Regions from separate parts of the Neptunomonas sp. XY-337 genome, predicted to be linked through region 1. Evidence: predicted binding sites of a transcription regulator. Region 1 holds the regulator's gene; each other region holds the start of a gene.
What was found. The regulator FNR, encoded in region 1, switches genes on or off when oxygen is low (the NO sensors DNR and NnrR bind a similar motif). The targets are predictions, from matches to a motif close to TTGATNTANATCAA.
Positions count from the first base shown of each region.

Region 1 (6,089 bases):
AGCCTTGGCGTACAGGATGTGCACCCAGAAGTCCAAGAGGCAGTGAATCGCGTGCAATCGACGGAAGAAACGAAAGCGATCCTTGATAAAGCTCGCGAACTTGGCTTTAAGTCGATCAATATGGACCTTATTTATGGTCTGCCTCTACAAAGCCTACAACGCTTCTCGGAAACGCTGGATACCGTTATTGAGATGAGTCCAGATCGCTTATCAGTATTTAACTATGCGCATATGCCGGACCGTTTCCGCTCGCAAAAGCACATTAACGCAGAGGACCTCCCCTCCCCTGAAGAGAAGCTGGCCATCTTAGAGATGACGATTAATAAGCTACTCGATGCCGGCTATGTCTATATCGGCATGGACCACTTCGCAAAACCTGATGACGAGCTTGCTGTTGCACAGCAAACCGGCCATCTGCACCGGAATTTTCAGGGCTATACCACCCACTCAGACTGTGATCTTGTTGCGATGGGCGTCTCGGCGATCAGCCAAATCGGGGATGTTTACTATCAAAATCAACACGATATTGCTGCGTACTCGCAAGCCGTGGAAGAGCGCAGTACTGCAATCAAGCGCGGAGTCACACTAAATGACGACGACAAACTCCGCCGCGCTGTCATCACCCAACTTATTTGTCATTTTGAGCTTGATACGAGCACCATCGAACAACAGTTCAATATCGCGTTTAAAAGCTACTTTGAAGAGGAACTGGCTGAGCTGGCAAGCTTTGCAACCGATGGTCTTGTGACTCTGGAAGACAACGCAATAACTGTTACACCCGCTGGTCGACTTTTAATTCGTCGCATATGTATGACGTTTGATGCTTATATCCCCAAACAGCAGCCAACGAAAGGATTCTCACGAATCATCTAATGTTTACTTTCAGGAAAGCCTGAAATGTTACATAATTTCCGTTGAGTAGCCGCTCGCATGTTTAAACCAACACAGGATATGGCCATGAGTGATACAAAAAAAGAAGGGATACTACACAGCTTACAGCAAGCGCATTGTAATACTTGCAGCTTGAGTTCCTTATGCCTGCCTGTTTCATTGAACTTGACGGAGATGGAACGCCTCGACGATATCATCGAGAAAAGCCGCCCACTTAAAAAAGGCGAGCACCTTTTCCATCAGGATGAACCTTTTGAATCCGTTTACGCGATCCGCGCAGGTAGCGTAAAAAGCTATACCATCACCAACGAAGGTGAAGAGCAGATTACGGGATTCTACTTCCCCGGTGAGCTGGTAGGCTTAAGTGGCTTTGATAATACGATCTATCCTGTCTCCGCCAAAATTCTAGAAACAACGACCGTTTGTGAAATCCCATTCGAGAATCTCGATAACTTATGTGGACAGCTTCCAGAGCTGCGCCGGCAAGTTATGCGTACGATGAGTAAAGAGATTCGTGATGATCAGCAAATGATGCTCCTGCTCTCGAAAAAGAATGCAGAAGAGCGTGTTGCTACATTTTTAGTCAAACTATCGCAACGTTTCCAAGCGCGTGGTTACTCCCCATCGAAGTTCCGCTTATCAATGTCGCGTAATGAAATTGGTAACTACTTGGGTCTTGCGGTTGAAACAGTGAGCCGTATTTTCACACGCTTCCAGAAAAGCAACTTCATCACCGTCGATGGTAAAGAGATCGAGTTGTTAGATCTGGATCACCTGTACACTTTAGCAGGCGAGTGCCTCGCGGGTGAATGCCCTGAGGAAAGCGACGTTCAGCAGTTATCGATTTAACGATTGCTGGACAAAAAAAGACGCCGTTCTAGAAGAACGGCGTTAATTTAGTTGCACAAAGAAGTAGCCATCTCTATGTGTAACCCAACGTCTTAATTAAAACCCGACTTCCCCTATTCGTACATTGAGCCACATCAATTAGACTCTATGTGGTTACACGACTTATCAGGAGTGCACTTTCCATGTCCTATGACGAGTACTATGTCAAATCGGTTGTTCGAGCTATACCCGACTGGCCAGAGCCTGGCGTGATCTTTCGTGATATCACACCGATTTTCAAAGACCCAAAAGCACTACGGATGGTGTCTGATGCATTTGTACAACGATATATGGATGCCGACATCACCCATATTGCTTGTATCGATGCACGTGGTTTTCTAATCGCTTCAATCATGGCATACCAGCTACAAATCCCGCTGGTGCTGGTACGAAAGAAGGGTAAACTGCCGGGTGAAACCGTCTCTCAATCTTACGAGTTAGAATACGGAACTTCCGAGGTTGAAATGCAGACTGACGCTGTTGCCGAAGGCGATCGCGTGCTAGTTTTTGATGATCTTATCGCGACCGGCGGCACCATTCTGGCAGCTTGCACATTGATCAAGAAACTGGGAGCTGAGGTGGTCGAAAGCGCAGCACTGATTGACCTACCCGATTTACAGGGCTCCGCACGCATCCAAGGTGCAGATATTCCTGTCTTCACCATGTTGGCCTACGAAGGTCTCTAGGCATTCGTTTGGGCCTCTGCTATTGTTTTCGATATAAGCTTATAACAATAAAAGAGGCTCACTATGTTCAAGCGATCGCTCGCAACGCTGCTCCTGTCAGTACCCACTCTATCTCTGGCCGCACAGCAGGTCACGATACCTTTCAACGGCTTAAATCTTGGCGCTAACTTAGCGATCGCAGAAGGTAGTAACTTATCTGACAATATCGTTGTGTTGACCCACGGAACGCTCGCACACAACGAAATGGAGATCATCGCGACACTGCAGTCTCTACTGAGTGACGAGGGGATAAACTCACTAGCGGTCAACCTAAGCTTGGGGCTGGACTCACGCCAAGGCATGTACGACTGCGCCGATTCCCACCGACATAAGCACTCCGATGCCGTCGCCGAGCTCAATGCTTGGGCGGACTGGTTAACTACTCAAGGGGCAACACAACCTATTTTTGCCGGCCACTCGCGCGGCGGCAACCAAACGGCGTGGTTCGCAGATACATACCCAGAAAAAGCCAAAGCGCAGGTATTGATTGCCCCTGCGACATGGTCAGAAGATTACGCGCAGGAAAGCTATCAAAAGCGCTATCGCACACCACTCAATGACGAGCTACAACGAGCAAAAGCAAGCGACCAGAGCGCTTGGCTGGATACGCCCGGCTTTATCTACTGCGAGAATGCACGTGTAACAGCAGCAAGCTTTGTTGATTATTACGCGCCTAACCCTCGCTTTGATACACCAACGCTTTTAAAAACAGCGAGCGTACCTACGTTAGTCATCAGCGGCAGCGAAGATAATACCGTACCTGATCTGCCTGAAAAGATGCCAAATGTGGATAACTCGCATGTCACCTATTACAACATTGAAGGCGCAGATCACTTTTTTCGGGACCTCTATGCTGACGAAGTGATCGACCAGATCGTCGAATTTATGGATACATTAGAATGATCAAACAACTGATTGCTCTGTGCCTGTTAACCGTAGCATTTAGCGCGCAAGCCAAAGATAGCTTGCTGCGCGCCACGGATTTCAGCAACACAGATTCTCACCAAAACAAGCATGTCTATGTCGTACTCGTAAGCCGCTATGATTGCAGCTACTGCGATCTGGTTCGGGAAGATTTTTTGTTACCTCTCGAGCGGCAAGCCAACCGAGCCTACCCCGCTCAGATTCGCGAGCTCAAAGTCGACAGTAACAAGCTGCTAGTCGACTTCGATGGTGCGCAAATATCACCCAAGAAGTTCGCAGCGCGCTACAACGCAAGCTTTACTCCAACCCTGCTCTTTTTGAATCAAGATGGTGCTCAAGTCCACCAGAAATTAGTGGGGATCAGCAATAAGGAGTTTTACGGCTACTACCTCGACCAAGCGATTGAGCAGTCTTACCGGGCACTCAATACTCAATAGCGGCTTTACAAAAGGCAGCGCGCTTTTTACAGTGCGCGCTCTATCTCCAAACGAGCCATAGCCAATGATGTCACTTCCTATTGATTCGGTTCTTCCGTCTATACAAAAAGCATTGGCAGATAAACATGAGCTCATCCTAGAAGCACCGCCGGGCGCAGGTAAAACCACGGCTGTTCCCCTTGCACTCCTAAACCAACCTTGGCTAGGCGCGCAGAAAGTTCTCATGCTTGAACCTCGCCGTCTTGCGGCACGCAATGCGGCACAACGCCTAGCTCATAACTTAGGTGAACCACTTGGACAAACAATTGGGTTGCGCACCAGAACAGACACGAAAGTCAGCCAAACGACCCGTATAGAAGTGGTGACCGAGGGCGTGCTGGTAAGGATGCTGCAAAACGACCCGAGCCTTGATGGCTATGGCCTTGTTATCTTCGATGAGTTTCATGAGCGCAACCTAGATAGCGATCTGGGCTTAACGCTGCTGCTGGAAGCTCGCGAACTACTGCGCGATGAAGCTCCGCTCAAGTTGCTGCTCATGTCCGCCACACTGGATCGCCTCGATCTTGAAAAGCTCCTGCCAGATGCCGCACAGGTGCGCAGCGAAGGGCGGGCATTCCCTGTCGAGGTTCACTACAGCACTCCCTGGAGCAACTCGCAACAGTTACCAGAGCGGGTCAGTGAAGCAATTCAACAGGCGCTAGCGAACGAAACGGGATCGCTACTGGTCTTTTTACCCGGCGTCGCGGAGATCCGCAAAGTGCAAACCGCATTAGCGGGAAAACTCGACACATGTTGCTTAGTCACGCCATTGTACGGCGACCTATCCATAGAGCAGCAACAGGAAGCGATTCAACCCGCTTCCAAAGGCCACCGTAAAATCGTACTCACCACGGCGATTGCCGAGACGAGCTTAACCATCGACGGTGTTCGAGTCGTGATCGATGCAGGGCTTAGCCGCACGGCGATCTACGACCCACGTACGGGTATGAGCCGCCTTCACACACAGCGTGTATCAAAAGCTGCCAGTATTCAGCGTGCCGGTCGTGCTGGCCGCACCGAGCCCGGCTGCTGCTATCGGCTTTGGTCTGCTGAGCAGCAAGACCAATTAGCCCCCCAAGCTCCCATCGAGATTGAACACGCCGATTTAAGTGCTCTAACACTGCAACTACATCAGTGGGGCTGCCACGACCCAAGTGACTTGCAATGGCTAACGCCCCCACCAAAAGCACGGCTCGAGCAAGCAGAAGAGCTGCTCACAAAACTTAACGCACTGGCACAGGATAGCTCCGGGGCAAAGCGCTTAACCCCGTGTGGTGAGAAGATGGCTAAGCTGCCATTACACCCACGCTTAGCACATATGCTTGTTGTTGCTGAAACACTTCAATTGGTGCCAGAAGCGGCGCTGCTAGCGAGCCTTTTCTCGGAACGGGATCCCTGCTTTGGCCAAGGATCCGAACTGGCAAAGCGTCTTCATTGGTTGCGGCAACATCGCAGCCATCCAACGGCTAAACGTATTATCCAGCAAGCAAAGCGCCTGAGTCGTACCGCCGACGCACACAACAATATCAGTGACAACGCACTCGCTCAGCTTGTCGCTGCCGCATGGCCAGACCGTATCGCCCGAGGAGATGGCGCTGGCCAGTTTCAGCTTGCTAACGGCCGTCAGGCAACATTGCCCGCCACAGATCCGCTGAGCCGCAGTACATGGCTTGTTGTTTGCGATCTGGGCGGACGTGCTGATCAAGCCCGCGATACCATCTGGGTGGCTCAAGTACTGGACCACCAGCTACTCAACTCAGAGCTTGCCCACCTGACCCGAACAGAAACCACCACTGAATGGGATGAGCAAAAGAGTCGTGTGGCTGCCTACGAACACGTGGTCATCGACAAACTCGTACTAGCGCGCCGTCCCATCGCGATGACACCAGACCTGCACGCCCAAGCGCTTTGTCAGCACATTCGGGGGCAAGGCGTAGATGTGCTCCCATGGTGTGAGAAGAGCCGAGCACTGCGCCAGCGTGTACAGTTTGTCGCGCGCCAAGCCACCGATTGGCCTGATTGGTCAGATGCAGGCTTACTTGCGTCGCTCGATAGTTGGCTCGTGCCCTTTCTGGGCTCAACCTCGCGTTTAAGTAGCCTCAATATGGCGCAAATACTGCTCTCTGCGCTCAGTTGGCCACAGCAGCAGGCACTCACCGAAAAAGCACCGGAGCGCTTAACCGTG
Region 1 covers NZ_SPLL01000002.1:243,566-249,654, reverse strand. The annotation lists gene hemN (oxygen-independent coproporphyrinogen III oxidase) at 1-873, shown strand, start outside; gene fnr (fumarate/nitrate reduction transcriptional regulator Fnr) at 958-1,740, shown strand; gene E4L36_RS04815 (adenine phosphoribosyltransferase) at 1,923-2,465, shown strand; gene E4L36_RS04810 (alpha/beta hydrolase) at 2,529-3,407, shown strand; gene E4L36_RS04805 (thioredoxin fold domain-containing protein) at 3,404-3,865, shown strand; gene hrpB (ATP-dependent helicase HrpB) at 3,930-6,089, shown strand, end outside.

Region 2 (6,089 bases), on a different contig from region 1:
TGGTTCTGCTTTGCTTGATATTGCGCGAAGTATGCTTCGTTCCAGTAATCTCGATGCTTAAAGGACTCTTGCACATCAATTACGAGTAATGCGGTAGCCGTCATCGCCTGTTCCCTCTATCACTGATTAAGTTAGTGATAGTGTTCCAAAGATCAATACGGAAGATGAGATAGCTCTCGGTCTAAAATAGGACAGAAGCGGACATAGGTGGTAAGTACACCAATGTAAATGGCTGAATGTTGAACACGGGGTGTATAGCAGCGCCGGTGCTTGCTTCGCGTACTGGCCGTACCTGAAGTCGAGATAACTCCATTATTCACATTCATAGCCTGAACCGTTACTCTGAGATCAATGACTTATCGCCATGGATAGACGATGAAACACTTTGCGCCTTTGGTAGCATTGCTGCTACTCACACTCACTTCTTTAAATTCCGCGCTTACTTCAGCTGAAACTGAGCTACAGCAGCCTAAGGTAAACTCAAGCTGGATACAACAAGATCGTATTGAGCTTGAAAAACGGCTGGTTCTGCTCGAGGCGAATCAGCAAAACCCAGACAAGATTGATCAGCTTTCCCAATCACTTATCCATGCTGAAATCAGCTTGACTAAGATAGATGAAAATTTATCCAAACAGGTTAGTCAGCAGAATGAACGTATTGGTGATATCAGCGCTCAAGTTGATCGCTTTGGTGTAATCACGGCCTGGATTGGTGGCGGGTTTGCAGTCTTATTTACATTCCTTGCAGTAGCATTTGCGATCTCAGTGCGCAGCTCTGCATTGGCAGAAGCGAGAAATACCGCCCTGGAGCATATTCAGGAACAAGCTGAAGCGCTTCGTGAACAAACGATAGAGGAGCTTGAAAAAGAAAAAGCAATCATTCTTAAACAAATTAAGCGTGAAGCCTCACAGATTCTTAACAACATTCAGCAAGATGGAGAGGCTGCCGTTGGTGAGCTAATTCAATTAAAAGATCACTATACACCGGAAGAAGAGCACGAAATACAAAAACAAAAAGAGCGGACCATAGATAAGCCTGAAGCCGATTACACCGCAGAAGACTGGTTTAACAAAGCAATTTCAGACTATACTAACCAAGATTTCAAACAAACTATACAGTCTTTGGATAGAGCTTTAGGTTATCCTGAAAATTCAGACTCTTTTATAGCCACTACGTTGTTCAACAAAGCTTTCTGTTATGGGAAATTATCCCCACCAGAAGAGTCTCTAGAGGTCGAAACACTCCAAAATCTTATCAAACAATTCAAAGAAAATACTGAAGAAGACGTTCAAACTACAGTGGCTCGAGCTTTGCTCAATCTAGGGTTTTCGTACAGCTCATCGTCACCCCCTCAAACCGATAAAGCGATTGCTGCGTGCAAGCAGCTGATCGAACGGTTCGAAACAAGCACCTATGAGGATATTCAGGCTGTAGTTGCCGCAGCGTTAGTCAATCTCGGTGTTGCTTACAGCCAGAAGTCGCCCGCTCAAGCCGGTGAAGCCATTGCCACATACAAGCGACTGATCGACCAGTTCAAATCCAGCAGCAATGAGGAAATTCAGAATATAGTTGTGAGCGCTTTATGTAGCAAAGCAGAAATAAGCCTACTCATTGGAGATCTCGAACAGACTCATAGCTTTATCAATGAAGCGTTAGACGCGTTACAAAAAGGCAAACCGCAGTATCCAGTCATGCAGCTTCTCCTGTTTATTATCAATAAAGCACCAATTACTGCAGTGATATCTGCAATCAAAAATGTCGATTTCTACGGAGGTCTATTTTGGTCATTTGATGAGATTAGATACTATCTTTCACGTTTTGAAGGTGAGAAAAAACAACAAATTAATGCGTTTGTTGACTTCTTCGAAAATCATCAAGATGTCGACAAGCTCGAACAGGAGTTGGAGGCAATTGGCGAGCGCCTACCAGCGAGGTCGAAACATAATACGCTCACTTTTTTTGGCTAGGTTTTGTCTGTCAGTATTTGCCGGATGGTTGTTGGCAGGTGTGTCATCAGATGGTGTGGGCTACCCTGATGTACAAGGTCTGTGAGTTAAGCTTCGTTGGGTAGGAAGAGAGCTTTGTCTGTCGAAAAATGGGGAGATATGTACTTGGCTATACCTGCTTATAAGGCATAGCCAAGTGGATCGGTGCGGCCTAACTACTAGCTCTTATCGCCTTTACCGAGCAGCTGTTCTTTAAGCGAGAGCACTTTGGTAACGCCTGCGCCCAGTCTCATCAGGGTGCGCAGTTTTTCAGGGTCCATCTGTTGTAGCTCACCCGCCCACTCAGTCACGCTTTCGAGTAGATCATGGATCTCTTGCATACGCTCTTGAGCATAAGATTCTGCGGCGTCTTTAGGTGGGGTGTCGAGTGCACCGCGCAACAGTTGCAGAGTTGGGTCTACCTCGCGTTTGCGGCGCTCTTCAAATACTGTGCTGGCCATCTCCCAGATGGAGCCTTTTGGCGAGAAGTACTCTTTGCGGTCGCCGGGGATGTGGTGTTGTTGGATGAGCTGCCAAGATTGGAGCTCTTTAATGCCCATACTGACGTTGCCGCGTGAAACACTGAGTGCTTCAGAGATCTGGTTGGCGTTTAGTGGCTCAGGGCTGATGACCATTAGGGCGTACATCTGGCCAACGGTGCGGTTGAAGCCCCAGCGGCTACCCATTTCACCGAAATGAAAAACAAAAGCTTCAAGTTGAGGCGTCAATTCCATCGTCAAGATCTTACTTATGATTAAATGTAAGTTTCTGAAGATTCTAACACAACTAATGGGGAATCATGTTGATAGGGAGCAAAGAAAAGGCCCGTTAGATGTCGTACGGGCCTTTTGTTAGTGTGTTTTTAGATGTGAAACCAGCGGCATTAGAAGTAGCGCTCAATAGTCAGCTGTATGTGGCTATCATCATTGAAGGCGGTTAATGGGTCGCGAGTGTCGTTAGCGTCAAAGTACCGTAAGTCCAGACTGACTTTCCACTGTGCGCCCAGCCGTCGGCTCGCTTCGATTTGGAAGGTGGTGCTGTCGTAGTCCAGATCATAGATGATACCGGCAAGCAGCTCGCTGCTTTGTGCATCGTTCAGGGTGAGGCGAGCACCTAAAGAGAGATCGTTTTGGAATGGGCTGGTGGCATCGGTGCCGCGCTCATCCCAACCGTATTCGAGCAGTACGCCGAGGTCGGCGTCAGACTCGTTGATGCCATAAAAGGTGTACTCAAATCCCGCTTGTGTGGCCCAGTAGTCTTCGCGGTCGGTGTCGCGCCATAGAACTTCAGCTTTCCAAAGCCAGCTATCCAGCGTTGCTTGCAGATCAACGCCAAATTGTGTCATCTGCTCGTAGTAGGGCACGAGCACGGTTTGGCCGTTGATGACTCGCGGCGAGAGAATCGGGTCGCGGTTGGTTCCGTGGAAAATATGCGCGCCGATATCATAAGCATCAATGGTATGGCTCCAGCGCACAGCAACATCTGTATGATGATCACCGGCAGCTGACTCATATTCCGCTTCATTCGTTGCGACCACCAATGGACCTCTTAGGCGGCCATCTGCGCCTGCGAAGGTGCGCTCTCTGAAGCCCGGTAGTAGGTAAAGATCAAAGATACCCCAATCGCGCACCAACGAAAGGTTGATCATCGGTTGGCCGAGCTTCTCCTCGTTGTCGATATCCTCAACACCATCGGTTTGGTTGATCACATCTACCAGGTGCTGGAACTCCGTGACGCCCCAAAACACCTTTCTTAAACCGGCACGCAGCTCCCAATCGCCTTGGTAGTAGGTCCAACTGAGCTCGCGAATATCAGCGTGGGTGCGCTCGTCATCGTGCTGATCAAGGCGCAAAAAAGGCTTGAAGTAGAAGGTGTGGTTGCGGTCGTCAGTTTCCCAGTAGAGATCGGGCTCGATCGTTACCGAGAGGTTGCTGTTTTGGCTCTGCTCGGGGTAGGCGCCATCATCAAAGAAGGCGCGCCCCTCAAGTGTCACCTTGCCGGTGGCATCCATTTCAAGCGCGTAGGCAGAACCCGCTAGCGCGGTGCAAAAGCACAGCGCAGCGAGACGTTTAGGCGTAGATCGTTCCATTTATCGTGCTCTTTTTAGCGTGTTCTTATTGAAATCACTATCGCTTAGGCCTGTTTTAAACTGGTAGTTGTTCCACTTTAGGTCGGTGCTTTTGTTTGTTTGGTGGTTCACCATCTTCATCAGGTCAGCGCGCCAGTATTTATCAAGGTACTGCTGATAATCATGGTAGGTCAAAGTTTTGAGTAGCGCATCTTTACGATCGTAGAAGACCGCTTTCTGCAGGCGGTACTCTGATTGATCAATCCAGACCACACGGCGGGTGTAGCCTGAGTATTTATCAACGGGATACTGCTCTACCACGAAGCAGGTATCATCGCCGCACGCTTCATCTTTGATGTACTTGTAGGTGTATTTCTCGATCTCGAAGGATGCAAGGTCTTCATAAGAGAACTCGGAACCCATAAATGGGCCCGACTTATTGCGCGATGCAATACGCTTCACTCGCTTGAGCGCGGGCAAGTAGAGCCATTGGTCATCGGCGCCGACTGGGTGGGAGAAGCTCAGAAATGCGGTACCTTTTACATCCAGCGGCTTATCGAAAATACTGAGGCTTTTGTCGCCGTCGTTATCGACTTCGAGGGATTTGAGGCGAATTTCGCGGATACTCTCTTCGCCTTGGCTGTTGCGCAGTACCATGAGCATGTCGGCCTGCATATCCCCCCAGCCCTCATCACGCGCTTTTGATTCTTTCGAGATCGTTAGACCTTTTTCAGCTTGTGCGTCTGTTTGTGCCATCAATGGCGTTGCAACGAGAAGGGTAGCCATCAACGTTGATAGAGATGTCATAGCCAAGTTCATGCGTTTGCTCCAGAGTTTTGTTTGTTGCGGCTGCCTTTATCCAGCAGCATTAGCAGCGGTGGGAGGAATAGGAAGTCAACGACCAGCGCGATAAAGATAGTGATGGCGGTGAGTAAGCCCATATCCGCGTTCACTTTAAAGCTGGATTGTGCCAGTACCATAAAGCCAAAGACGAGCACCAGTGTGGTAATCCAAAGCGCGCGACCAACGCTCGCAAAAGCGTAGCGCACCGCCTCGACAGGGTCTTTGCCACGGTGAGTTTGGGCATAGCGATACTTGCTCAGGAAGTGCACGGTATCATCAACCACAATACCCAGCGTCATGCCTGCCACAACCGAGAGCGCTAGGCCCACTTGGCCATCGATAAAGTACCAAAGACCAAAACCCATCGCCGCAGGTGCAAGGTTTGGCAGCAGGCTGATGAAGCCATAGCGCACCGATTTGAGTGCGACACCCAGCAGCGCTGAGATCAGGATGAGCGCTAAGGTAATACCCCACAACATACTTTCGATGTTGCGTTTACCGATGTGAGCGAACATTAAACTTGGGCTGGCCACATGGACTTGGTACTGGGGAGCGTTCTCGGCAAACCAGGCGTAGATACGCTCTTCTAGCAAGATCTGATCGTTACTGGTGATGTTCTCAAAGGTACCCACGATACGCAGAGATGATTTATCAACGTTCAACTGGTTGTTGAGATCGAGGCCGTAGGGCAGCGACATCTCGTACAGCAGCAGGTATTGGGCAGATAATTCCCGAGATTCCGGCAGGCGGTAGTAAGACTCATCATCGCCATGCATGTTTTTATTTAGGCGTTTGATGGTGTCGGTCAGCGTGTTGACGTGATCAGTTTCCGGTTGTTGACGTAGCCACTCGCTAAATGCTTCTGTGGCATGCAAAAATTCGGGTTCATTAATGGCACTGGATGCGCCCGCGTCAATGGAGATCTCCATGGTGGTCATCCCCGACAGATTATCTTGCATGTAATCAGTCGCTTGGCGGAATGGCACAGACGTATCGAAGTATTTTACGAAGTCGTCATTTAGCTCATTTTGAGGCACAAACAGTAACAAGCCGATGATGACAGCAGCCATACCCGGGAGCAAAACTTTGCGCTTGCTGATAACAAAATCTGCGAGGTAGTCGAGCTTGTCCGAGTGTCCCTCTTCTCGCTGCTTAACCTTAATCGGTAGCAACATCAGTAGGGCTGGGAAGA
Region 2 covers NZ_SPLL01000001.1:364,379-370,467, reverse strand. The annotation lists gene E4L36_RS02005 (isochorismatase family protein) at 1-104, opposite strand, end outside; gene E4L36_RS02000 (tetratricopeptide repeat protein) at 376-1,968, shown strand; gene E4L36_RS01995 (GbsR/MarR family transcriptional regulator) at 2,166-2,720, opposite strand; gene E4L36_RS01990 (hypothetical protein) at 2,870-4,075, opposite strand; gene E4L36_RS01985 (outer membrane lipoprotein-sorting protein) at 4,076-4,873, opposite strand; gene E4L36_RS01980 (MMPL family transporter) at 4,870-6,089, opposite strand, start outside.
Region 2: E4L36_RS01995 (GbsR/MarR family transcriptional regulator) is a predicted target of FNR. The motif match lies at 2,789-2,802, and genes of this name have one in related genera.

Region 3 (6,089 bases), 210 kb from region 1:
GTCTTATTCAAAAAGGTCACGATGTGCGAGTGATTGAAAACTGCTTGAATGGTCGCCGCACTGTCTTCAGTGATCCTTATAAAGAGGGACGCGATGGATCAGAGGGGCTTGCGCAAGTCATGGAGATTAATGCGCCGCTGTCGTTGGTCATCGTGGTTTTGGGTACCAATGACTTCCAGATGATGCACAGCAATAACGCTTGGTCATCTGCTCAAGGCATTGTGAAACTCTTAGATATTATTAAGTCCGCGCCCATTGAGCCGGGTATGCCAGTGCCTCCCATTCTGCTGGCGGCTCCGCCACCAATGAGTGAGCCAAAAGGGCCTGTTAAAGATAAATTTCTAGGGGCAAAAGAGAAAAGCACCGGTTTAAGCGATGCTTTGCGGCAGGTGGCTGAAGATCGTGGTTTAGCTTTTTTTGATATGGGGCAGGTAACGGCATCAAGCCGTGTCGATGGTATCCATCTTGACGAAGATCAGCACACGACGGTCGGTAATGCACTGGTTGAATGCGTTGAGGCGCTGATCACTGAGCCGCTGTAACTCCAAATGCGACGCGCAGGCAGATACTCGCCTGCGCGTAGTTTTTAGTCGCCAATCACATCAACAACGTGATGGGCAATCATCGCTTCTTCGTTGGTAGGAATAACACGGACCATGATCGTGCTAGTGGGCTCGCTAATGACAGTGCTATTGCTTTGATTGGCTGCTGCGCTCCAACTCAAGCCTAGCCATTCGCAACGCGCCATAATGCGGCGGCGAACATCTGCATCATTCTCGCCAACCCCTCCAGTAAAGACAAGCTGCTCGATACCACCCATGGCTGCTGCTAAACGGCCTACTTCAAGCGCAGCACGGTAGGTAAACATCTCAATCGCTTCCTCAGCAGCAGGGCTATCGGCTTGATGCAGCGAGAGCATATCCGATGAGATACCAGAAACGCCCAGCCAGCCACTCTCTTTGTATATCAGGCGCTCCACCTCTTTGAGTGACATACCAAGGTGTTGTTGCAGATGTAAAATCACCCCAGGATCAATATTGCCGCAGCGGCTGCCCATGGGCAGTCCGTCGACGGCTGTGAATCCCATGCTGGAAGCAACGCTTTTACCAGCACTCATAGCACACATGCTAGCACCTGCGCCGAGATGGCAGATCACCGTTTTTGCGGTTAATGCTTGCGATGAAAGGGTGGTCAGTGACTTGCGGATAAATTCATAGGATAGCCCGTGAAAACCATAGCGCTGAACACCAGCCTCGGTTAAGTGGCGTGGTAATGCATAGTGGCGCTCAACGCTGGGTTGACCCACATGAAACATGGTATCGAAACAGGCAATCTGCGGGAGTTCAGGTGCGAGCTCTTGGCAGGCTCTAATCAGCAGTAGGTTAAATGGCTGATGTAACGGCGCGAGCGGGACAAACTTCTCCAACGCATCAAGCAGCGCTGTGTCGACCCGTGCGGGCTCACTAAAGCGCTCGCCCCCGTGGACTACACGGTGACCAAAGGCTGTCAGTTTAAGGTGTGGAGCTTGCTCGCAGAGCCAGTCTAAGACGACTTTTAGCGCTGCAGCATGGCGCTTATCTTGCGGGATATTGGCAAAGTCGGCTTTTGGTGGAGTGAGTTTATTACCTTCGCCATCGGCAACGCTGATTCGCGGCGTATCAAGGATGTTGCCCAGTTTGAATTGGTAGATGGGCGACTCTTGGTGATGCTCCGTTTTGAACAGCGCGCACTTTAAGCTCGATGAGCCGCCATTGATGGTCAGTACCGTTTGCATAACTCTGTCTACCTATCCTTAAGAGACGGGGTGGTGAACCATATGTGATGCCAGCGCACAGGACGCTAAGCGGCCAAGCGGTGTTTCAGCACGACTGGTCAAAATAATTGGCACACGTGCACCGACCGCAATGCCGGCAGATTTTGCATCGGCGAGGTAGATCAACTGCTTAGCGATCATGTTTGCGGCTTCAAGGTCCGGTGCGAGCAAGATATCTGCATCCCCAGACACTTCTGATTCGATATGTTTATCGATAGCCGCTTGTAGAGAGATCGCGTTATCGAAGGCGAGCGGGCCATCAAGAATGCCATTTTTAATCTGGCCGCGGTCGGCCATTTTACACAGACAGGCTGCGTCGATCGTACTAGGCATATAGGCTTTTACCTTCTCTACCGCAGCGAGTAGCGCAACTTTCGGAGCGGCAATGCCGAGCGCGCGGCAGAAGTCGATCGCGTTTTGTACGATATCGCGCTTGGTCATTAAATCAGGTACGACGTTGATCGCTGCATCCGTAATCACAAGAGGCTTGTGGTAGTTGGGTACATCAAAGACGAAAACATGACTCAAGCGGCGGTCAGAGCGAATGCCCTTGGTTTTATGGATCACAGCGCTAATAAGTTCTGAGCTACCCAAATCACCTTTCATGATCGCTTCAGCTTCCGACAGCCTTGCAAGCTCACACGCTTTTTCGGCCGCTGCATGGCTATGTTCTACGTCGATCAGGGTGTAAGGCTCAATATTTAGGCCATCACGCTCAGCCGCAGCGCGAATCTTGGCTTCCGGCCCGACCAGAATAGGATCGATAAGGCCGTGTTCGGCAGCTTCAATCGCGCCCATCAAGCCATTGTGATCCACAGGGTGAACAACGGCTGTGCGAATGGGGCGGGCTTTTTCGGCTTGTTCGATGAAAAACTCGAGCTGGTTATGAACGGGAGGCTTATCCTTCAAAATCATGGTGCTACTACCTTCTGGTTGTTGCAAACGGGTCTATAAGTGTTGGACTAAAGTCGATAGTGGGATTATAGAGAGCCACGCAGTTATTGAACTGATCCATGTCACGAACCCCGAAGCTTGCCTGCGATATGCCTTGGAGCTGACAGCTAGCTGATCTTCTGTGGAGGTAGTATAGCCTCTGTATGTATCACAATTATGTCAGTAAGGGATTTCATCAATGTCGACTTGAGGCTCCACACGTGCCAATACAGTGGAATATCGAGATAGTTGCCCGGTGCCAGATCGACCAGCTCTCCTGTGGCTAAGAGCGCGCTGGATTGCTCATCCGGAATCATTCCGGCTGCAAAGCCACGGCGGATATACTCAACGAAGCCCTCTGAGGAGGGGATACGGTGGGTCAGCTGCTCATTGGGTTGCGTGTTATAAAACTGCTTCAGGTATTGCTTCTGTAGCTGGTCCTTGCGGTTGAACTCTACGATGGGGAGCTGTTGCCAATCCTGATGTTGTTCGAACACGTGCTTGAGCGCGGGAGAGGCGAGCATACGGTAGCGCATTAAACCGAGCGGGATGGCATGGCAACCTTGTACTGGTGTTGCATTGGAAGTAACGCAGGCAACAACTTCACCGTTACGCAACAGTTCGTGGGTGTTATCTTGATCGTCCACTTTGACTTCCAGAACAATGTTATTGGTACGGATAAACGGCTGTATTGCATCAAGAAACCACGTGGCGATCGAGTCGGCATTGATACCGATCGCGATGGGTTTGGGTGTATCAGGTGCCGTATCAGGCTCTAATTCTGCCAGCAGTTCATGCTCTAGCAGGCTGATTCGTTGGTGGTGTGTGATCAGTCTAAAGCCTGCCTGTGTCGGAGTGACGGGCGAGGTACGAACCAGCAGAGCTCGGCCCATGCGCTCTTCTAGCTGCTTGATGCGTTGGGATACCGCCGACTGCGTTACACTGAGCAGCTCGGCAGCCTTCTCAAAGCTTCCCGTTTTATGTACAGCAACCAAGGCTTGAAGTTGTTTGTTATCGATCATTAGAAAAATTAATTAAATATAAAAATTATTAAATAGATTTAATTTTAGCGTTCCCACATCATGCTGCCAACAGATGAGGAGAGATCATGACAAGCTACTTACTTCAAGGTTATCTAACGGCGGGAGCGCTCATCATGGCGATTGGTGCGCAAAATGCGTTTGTTTTGGCGCAGGGTGTAAAACGCCAGAATCACTGGCCAGTGGCCACGGTATGTATTGTCATTGATATGGTTCTGATTAGTGCAGGCATCTTAGGTGCTGGCGCTTTGATTCAGGCGTGGCCAGCGTTAGTTGACCTGCTTCGCTTCGGCGGCGCGCTGTTTCTAGCTTGGTATGGTTGGGGGGCATTTAAGGCCTTTTTAAACCCTAGCGCGCTGGTTGCTGGGCAAGCGACACAAGATCTACGTACGGCGCTATTAACAACGTTGGCGGTGAGCTTGCTAAACCCCCACGTCTATCTAGATACCGTTGTACTGATTGGCTCGATTGGCAACCAGTTTGAAGGTGCTGCGCGGATGGGTTTCTGGTTTGGAGCGATGGCTGCATCGGTCAGCTGGTTCATTTTGTTAACGCTGACAGCGCAGTTTGCATCACGTTGGCTTGGGCAGGCTAAGAATTGGCGCTGGGTTGAGCTGTTTGTGGCGCTTGTCATGTGGACAATAGCTGCTCTGTTAATCACAGGATAAAAAATGCCCACACAAGGTGGGCAATATAAGGATGCAAAGGAAAAGTTAAGGACTTCATGTCAGTTTGTCTAACAAGGCGATTTGTGCTGATTGCGGTATGACCACAGCGCCTCTACCAAACTGCCACTGCACGCTCTTGCAGCTTGAGGAGCAAACATTTTGCAAGGGCAGGCGTATATTAGCGATTTTAGTATGAAGACCTACTGAACAATTTTTGCGCTATCTGCCTTGCGTCCTTTTAGTTAGTTGATCGGCTGCTTTAGCGTCTCTTGATAAGGTGGCCAGCCCATCGCTTTGCCGCCTAATACATGCAGATGGATATGATAGACCGTTTGGCCGCCATCTTGGTTGCAGTTAAATACCGTTCGGTATCCGGCTTCGGCAAACCCTTGCTCATTGGCAATTTTGCCCGCCACCATCACCATATGACCAACGACAGCCCGATCTTCTTCGGTGATGTCATTCAGCGTTGCGATGTGCTTTTTAGGGATAACGAGTGCGTGGAACGGTGCTTGTGGAGAGATGTCCTTAAAAGCGAGTACGAGATCGTCCTCATAAACGATCTCGGCGGGAATCTGCTTATCGATAATTTTACAAAAAAGGCAATCCATGGTCTTGTCTCGTTTTAGTGTTGTTTTCGGCAGTATAGCGATAGCTAATCCGCTCACTCAACTAGACAGACTGAAAAAACGACAGCTCACTCTAGGATGAGCGAGCTGCGAGCAGGGCAGTGGAACGTTTCGATCACACTATTATCTGGGGTGACAGATTCAAGATGTACATCGAATCCCCAAAGCCTGTGTATATGCTTCATGACCTCGTCAGTTTCGTCGCCAAGTGGGCGATTATTGTGCATAAAGTGGCGCAGAGTGAGTGAGCGGTTACCGCGCACATCGACGTTATAGACTTGGATATTCGGCTCACGGTTACCGAGGTTGTACTGCGCTGCAAGGTCTTCACGAATCTTTTTGTAACCCCCTTCGTCGTGAATCGCATTAACCTTGAGGGTGGGTTTGTCCGAATCATCAAAAATTGAAAAGAGCTTTAGCTCTCTGATAAGACGTGGTGACAAAAACTGTTGGATAAAGCTTTCGTCTTTATAGTTCCGCATCGCGTTATCTAACACCTCTTGCCAAGGTGAGCCGGCCCACTCGGGAAACCAGTCTCGGTCTTCAGCGGTCGGTGACTCGCAGATACGCTTGATATCTTGCATCATGTGATAGCCCAACGTGTACGGGTTAATACCCGAGAAGTAGGGGCTGTCGAAGCTTGGTTGGTACACTACGCTCGTGTGAGAGTGCAGAAACTCCATCATAAAGCCATCAGTGACGAGGCCTTCATCAAAAAGCTGGTGCAGTAGCGTGTAGTGCCAAAAACAAGCCCAGCCTTCATTCATGACTTGAGTTTGCTTCTGTGGATAAAAGTACTGTGAGACTTTGCGCACGATACGTACGATCTCACGCTGCCAAGGTTCTAAGAGCGGGGCATTCTTCTCGATAAAGTAGAGAATATTTTCTTCCGGTTCTGCTGGGAAGCGGGGTTGCTCCTCGACTTGGTCGGCGTTCTCTTTACGCGGAATTGTGTTCCACAGCATGTTGATATGACGCTGGTTGTACTCTTCGCGCGCGCGTAAGC
Region 3 covers NZ_SPLL01000002.1:30,955-37,043, forward strand. The annotation lists gene E4L36_RS03815 (SGNH/GDSL hydrolase family protein) at 1-542, shown strand, start outside; gene E4L36_RS03820 (acetate/propionate family kinase) at 587-1,774, opposite strand; gene E4L36_RS03825 (bifunctional enoyl-CoA hydratase/phosphate acetyltransferase) at 1,793-2,728, opposite strand; gene E4L36_RS03830 (LysR family transcriptional regulator ArgP) at 2,875-3,768, opposite strand; gene E4L36_RS03835 (LysE/ArgO family amino acid transporter) at 3,855-4,454, shown strand; gene E4L36_RS03840 (histidine triad nucleotide-binding protein) at 4,697-5,065, opposite strand; gene E4L36_RS03845 (SpoVR family protein) at 5,152-6,089, opposite strand, start outside.
Region 3: E4L36_RS03825 (bifunctional enoyl-CoA hydratase/phosphate acetyltransferase) is a predicted target of FNR. The motif match lies at 2,820-2,833, and genes of this name have one in related genera.

Region 4 (6,089 bases), on a different contig from region 1:
ACGCTTGAGGATATGGGCGCTGAGTCTATTGCTATCAAAGACATGTCTGGCATCCTAACGCCTTACGATGCATTTGATCTGGTTTCCCGTTTGAAAGCGCAAACGGATCTCGAAGTTCAACTGCATGCGCACGCAACGTCTGGTCTTTCGGACATGACTATTCTGAAGTCTGTCGAAGCGGGTATCGACCGCGTTGATACGGCAATCTCCTCAATGTCGATGACTTATGGACATACGTCTACCGAGTCAGTTGTAGCTGCATTACAAGGTACGGATCGCGAGACAGGTTTGGATCTTGAGTTGCTTGAAGAAATTGCAGCTTATTTCCGTGACGTACGTAAGAAGTACGCACAATTCGAAGGATCGTTGCGTGGAACTGACTCCCGTATCCTGATCGCTCAGGTGCCTGGAGGCATGCTGACGAACATGGAAAACCAGCTTCGTGAGCAAGGTGCTTCTGATAAGTTTGATGAAGTGCTGGCTGAGATTCCGCGTGTGCGCGAAGATTTGGGCTTGATTCCTCTGGTAACGCCAACATCTCAAATCGTTGGTACTCAGGCAGTTATCAACGTCTTGATGGGGGAGCGTTACAAAACGATCTCCAAAGAAGTGCAGGGTATTCTGAAAGGTGAATATGGCGCTGCGCCAGCGGCTTACAACGCAGAGCTGCAGGCTCGCGTTTTAGATGGTGCTGAGCCGATCACTTGCCGTCCTGCTGATTTGCTTGATTCGGAAATGGACAAGCTAGTTGATGAACTAAAAGCGGTGGCAAGTGAGAAGGGTATTACTCTGACTCAAGGTGAGAACGAAATCGACGATGTACTCACTTATGCACTATTCCCGCAAGTCGGACTCAAGTTCCTTGAGAACCGCAATAATCCTGATGCGTTCGAACCTGCCCCTACTCTAGAGGATGCTAAAGCTATGGCTGCGCCGAAAAATACTGGTCCAGAAGTCTACACAATCACTGTTAATGGTCAGAACTATGTTGTTCAAGTGGCTGAAGGTGGTGATGTTTCTTCAATCTCTGCAGCACCTGCTCCAGCAGCAGCGCCAGCAGCAGCTCCTGCTGGTTCAGGCGAGCCTGTAGCTGCGCCGTTGGCAGGTAATATTTGGAAGGTTCAGGTTTCTCAGGGGCAAGCTGTTCAAGAAGGTGACGTATTAGTCATTCTTGAAGCGATGAAAATGGAAACTGAGGTGCGTGCTGCAAAAGCAGGTACTGTTACATCCGTTGACGTCAAAGAAGGCGATGCGGTTCAGGTCGGCGATACGCTCCTGACGCTAGCTTAAGAGGTTTTTTGGATGGATAAGGTTCTAGAGCTTTGGTACGCATCAGGTATTTATAATCTGGGCGGTGGCCAGCTGGTGATGATCATCGTTGGTTTGCTGCTGTTGTACCTGGCAATTCGGAAAAACTTTGAGCCATTGCTACTCGTACCTATCGGTTTTGGTGGCATCTTGGCGAATATTCCTGAGGCGGGCTTAGCTTTCTCTGCAGTAGAGAACGCTATCCACTTTGCGAAGCCTGAGGTGATGGCAACATTAGCCAACACGCTTGGCGTATCTGGTACGGTTGATGCTCATGCACTACTTGAGGCTTACAATACTTCTAATGCGAGTACTCATGCAGCTGCAACGCTAGCGGCAAATGACTACGGCTATAGTAGCGGCATGCTTTACAACTTCTATACAGTTGCTATCGCTTCCGGTGCTGCACCACTGGTCATTTTCATGGGTGTTGGCGCAATGACCGACTTTGGTCCGCTGTTAGCCAACCCCAAAACGCTATTCCTAGGTGCGGCTGCTCAGTTTGGTATCTTTGCCACTGTGCTAGGTGCCGTTGGCCTCTCAGCGATGGGCTTGATGGATTTCTCCATCCAAGATGCGGCAGCGATTGGTATTATCGGTGGTGCTGATGGCCCAACTGCGATCTATGTTGCGAGCTTGTTGGCGCCACAGTTGCTTGGTGCGATTGCGGTAGCTGCGTACTCTTATATGGCACTGGTTCCTTTGATTCAGCCGCCTATCATGCGTGCGCTAACAACTGAATCTGAGCGCAAGATCGCAATGGTTCAGCTGCGCCATGTATCGAAAACAGAGAAGATTCTTTTCCCGATTCTACTGTTGGTACTGGTTGCTCTGTTGCTGCCGGATGCAGCTCCGCTGCTGGGTATGTTCTGTTTCGGTAACTTGATGCGTGAGTGTGGTGTGGTAGATCGCCTAAGCGATACTGCTCAGAATGCTCTGATCAATATTGTTACCATTTTCCTAGGTCTGTCAGTCGGCTCTAAGCTTTCAGCTGACAAGTTCTTGGATGTTCAGACGTTAGGTATTCTTATCCTCGGTATCGTTGCATTTGGCATTGGTACTGCGATGGGGGTATTGATGGCGAAGCTACTCAATAAGCTGGAAGGCGGTAATGCAATTAACCCGCTTATTGGCTCTGCTGGTGTTTCCGCTGTACCTATGGCCGCGCGTGTTTCTAACAAGCTTGGTTTAGAGGCGAACCCTCAGAACTTCCTGCTTATGCACGCAATGGGTCCAAACGTGGCTGGTGTTATCGGTTCTGCGGTTGCAGCGGGCGTTATGATTAAGTTTGTTGGCTAACTTGCTGGCTATAAATAAAAAGGCTGCCTCTTGGTAGCCTTTTTTGTTTCTTATTTAAGCTCAGCTTACTGTTGGTTATTAAATACTAAGTTGCTCAATAGCCGACTAGTGTCTCTAAGTGAGCTTCCACGCTAAATGCCAATGCAACAGGGTTATATCCACCCTCTAAAACCGATACGATTTTACCGCCACTATAGGTGCGCGCCACGTCCATCAGTAGCTTTGTAACCCAGCGGTAATCCTCTTCATTTAGGTTAATATCGGCCATTGGGTCTTCATGGTGTGCATCAAAACCCGCTGAAATGAAGATAATGTCCGGTTTATGGTTTTGAAGCGCTGGAAGCCAGTTACTCTCCACCATGTTACGGAAAAATTTGCTGTCGCTGTGTGCTGGCATTGGGCAGTTGACAATATTTTGTCTGCTGATGTCGGTATAGCGTTCAGGGTAGTAAGGGTGCTGAAAAGTTGAACATACCAGAACTTCTGGGCGATCCTTAAATATGTCGACAGTGCCGTTACAGTGGTGTACGTCAAAATCAACAACTGCGACGCGGTTAACCGAGGGATGCTCGAGCGCTTGCATTGCACCTATCGCCACATTATTAAAGAAGCAGAAGCCCATGGCGGCATTATGCTCAGCATGATGGCCGGGCGGACGAACAGCGCAGAAGGCGTTATCGGTTTTGCCTGCAAGTACGCGGTTGGTGGCTAAAATAGCAGACCCTGCAGCTAGGCTTGCTGCATGAAGAGAATCAGGGCATAGAGCTGTATCTTCATCAGCGTAAAAGACGCCCTCGCTGGGTAGTTTCATTTCTAGGCGCTTTTGGTGTAAGTCTGCGTGCGCTAGTGAAATTTGCTCGCGTGTGACGTGTACCGACTCCATGCACTCCATATGCTGGATAAGTCCAGTTCGTTCGAGTACTTTGCGGATTGCCAGCAGGCGAATAGGGCTTTCTGGGTGCTCTGGCCCCATATTATGAAGCCCGCAATCATCATGCGTAATAAAAGTGGTCGCCATTTCCTTCTCGCTTTATATTTTTATTCCAGTTTAAAGGAAAGGTAGTGATATGCTCGCTTAGCATAAAGTATAAGATTGCACTTTGTAGAGTGTTTTTTGATCTGCATCATGGGGCTAGATGAGGGGCAATTATAGTATGCACCTACAGCATAGAACTGTATTAAACACCGTGCGGTCACCCTCGCCGGTGTTTTTTTTTGCATGTAATTCCTTTCCGCTGCCTATACTAGCCTTTTATACTAAGAGGGAGTTTTTGCACAAGGCGGTGTCTCCTCGGTGAGCCTATTTACTATCGACTATTCAGACAAGCAGGTGCTCTTGATTGAGAGTAGTGGCAACATGCGCGCCACCATTGTTTATATGCTCCGCCAGTTGGGCGTGTCTAATATCCATGCTGTCACGATTAATGATCAGTTGATGGAGCTTATTCAGGAAGAAGCCTTTGATATTGTGCTGCTTGGGCATAACGCGAGTGACTCTTTTAGCGGTATGCAAATTCTTGAGGAGTGTCGTTTTCGGGGCTTTATGAAGGCTTCGTCCTGTTGGGTATTTATGACCAGCGACTCTTCCCAAGAGGTCATTCTTCACGCTATCGACTCTAAGCCAGATGTGTTGATCACCAAGCCGTTTTCTATGGATGAGCTAAAGGCTCGGTTAGATTTGGTCATGTACCGTAAGCTATCGCTGGTTGAAGTTGATGAGGCAGTGAGCCGCGGCCAGCTAGATCGTGCTGTTAAGCTATGTGATCGCGTTGAGCTAGCCGGCAAAAATTACGATTACGTACAGCTCGTGAAAGGGCGGTTATTGCTGGAGATGGGGCGCTTCGAAGAGGCCGAGCATTTTTTCAAGTACCGCTTCGTGCATCTCAGTGAGAAGGAGAGTGGGTTGTGCTTGGCTGAGGCCCTGATTGGCCAGGGTAAGCTACAGGAGGCTAGTGAGCATTTAGGCGAGTTGCTTAGCCACTTCCCTTTATTAATGGCGGCTCACGATCTCTACGCGAAAGTTAAAGAGTCGATGGGGGAGGTGGAGGAAGCGCGTCTTGCGCTGCGAGATGCCACGCAGAAGAGCCCATTGAGTATCCCGCGGCATATGGAGCTTGGACGTGTTTCGGTACATAGCAATTCGCTAGATGTTGCTGATCATGCCTATCGGAAATCGATCTCGCTGGGTAAACATAGTTGCTATCGCTCGCCGGAGCCGTTTCTTCGGTTGGCGAATGTGAAGCGCCTGCAGATGAAAAACTCCTCAAATGATGAAGCGATCAAACTCCATAATCAGCTCGATGAAATACTTAATCACGTTACCTACCGATACCCTGACGATCCAGCTGTTCGGCTAGAGGCAGAGCTGCTGCGAAGTGAGCTCGAGAGAGATTTAAATAACCCTGAAGAGGCTAAAAGGCATCTGCAAAAGGCGGTGGTTTACGCGAAGCAGATGGAGGTGCCTGTGGATATTGATGAGCAGCGGCGTATCGTGAAGGGAGAGCCGTTGCCGAAGTCTACGGAAGATGTGGCGGGTGTCGCGCGTGCTGCGGCGGTTAAACATGATCCAGAGATGAGCATGCGAGTTAATCGTTTGGGAGTGAAGCACTACCTTGCTGACAAAGCGGCTCAGGCGATTCGCTATTTTGGTCTGGCAATTGAGCACGACCCCAAGAATACAAAAGCCTTGTTGAATTTAGCACAGCTTTTCTTGGAGTCAGCAAAGCAAGAATCTGCGCGTCGAGATGAGCGTTTGAAAATGGTGAGTCGATACTTAAAGCTTACCGAGCGGATGCCGCTTGAACCCGCTGAGCGCAGTAAATTACTCTTTCTTAAGCAGAGTTTAGCCTTACCGTTAGAGGAGCTGCCCTCAGGTAGTTTGGGGGCGCTGCTGCGTTAGTGGCGCCTGAGTTGGTTAGACACATATCCAGCTATTAACTTTGCCTCACTGAGCTTTAGCGTCGGGAATGTCGGCATCTGGCTGTGTGGGCGTCCGTAGTAGATAAGCTGTAAGATCTGCTTTTCAGTAAGTCGGGTGTGTTTGGCTGACGGAACGCCTTTTAGAAAGTTTCCTCCGCCACTCGATTTGTGGCAGCTGGCGCAGTATTTGAGGAAGAGTTGCTCGCCGTTGCGGTCGCCTGTTTCGGGCTCAGTACATGCGGCAAGCCCCGTTATGGCGACAATAACCATAGCGGCAGAATAGTGACGTGGAGTTTTCATGCTGAGGTCTCCATAGGCATCCGATCTAGATAAGAGATACTCAGTTCCATCTGGGATATCAGTTATGTACTGAGTATAGCGGCCTTCAAAAGAGTGCGCTGGCGTATAGGTCTAAAAGGTTATCGATGGCGTCCCAGAGAGGATTCGAACCCCTGGCCTGTCCCTTAGGAGGGGACCGCTCTATCCACCTGAGCTACTGGGACGTTTTGGGTGTGAAAGCGTTATGAATCAATATTTTAAGATTTTTGTGGCGGAAGGCAAGT
Region 4 covers NZ_SPLL01000003.1:336,196-342,284, reverse strand. The annotation lists gene oadA (sodium-extruding oxaloacetate decarboxylase subunit alpha) at 1-1,290, shown strand, start outside; gene E4L36_RS08725 (sodium ion-translocating decarboxylase subunit beta) at 1,303-2,607, shown strand; gene E4L36_RS08720 (histone deacetylase family protein) at 2,702-3,625, opposite strand; gene E4L36_RS08715 (response regulator) at 3,902-5,506, shown strand; gene E4L36_RS08710 (cytochrome c) at 5,503-5,826, opposite strand; tRNA gene E4L36_RS08705 (tRNA-Arg) at 5,953-6,029, opposite strand.
Region 4: E4L36_RS08720 (histone deacetylase family protein) is a predicted target of FNR. The motif match lies at 3,722-3,735, and genes of this name have one in related genera.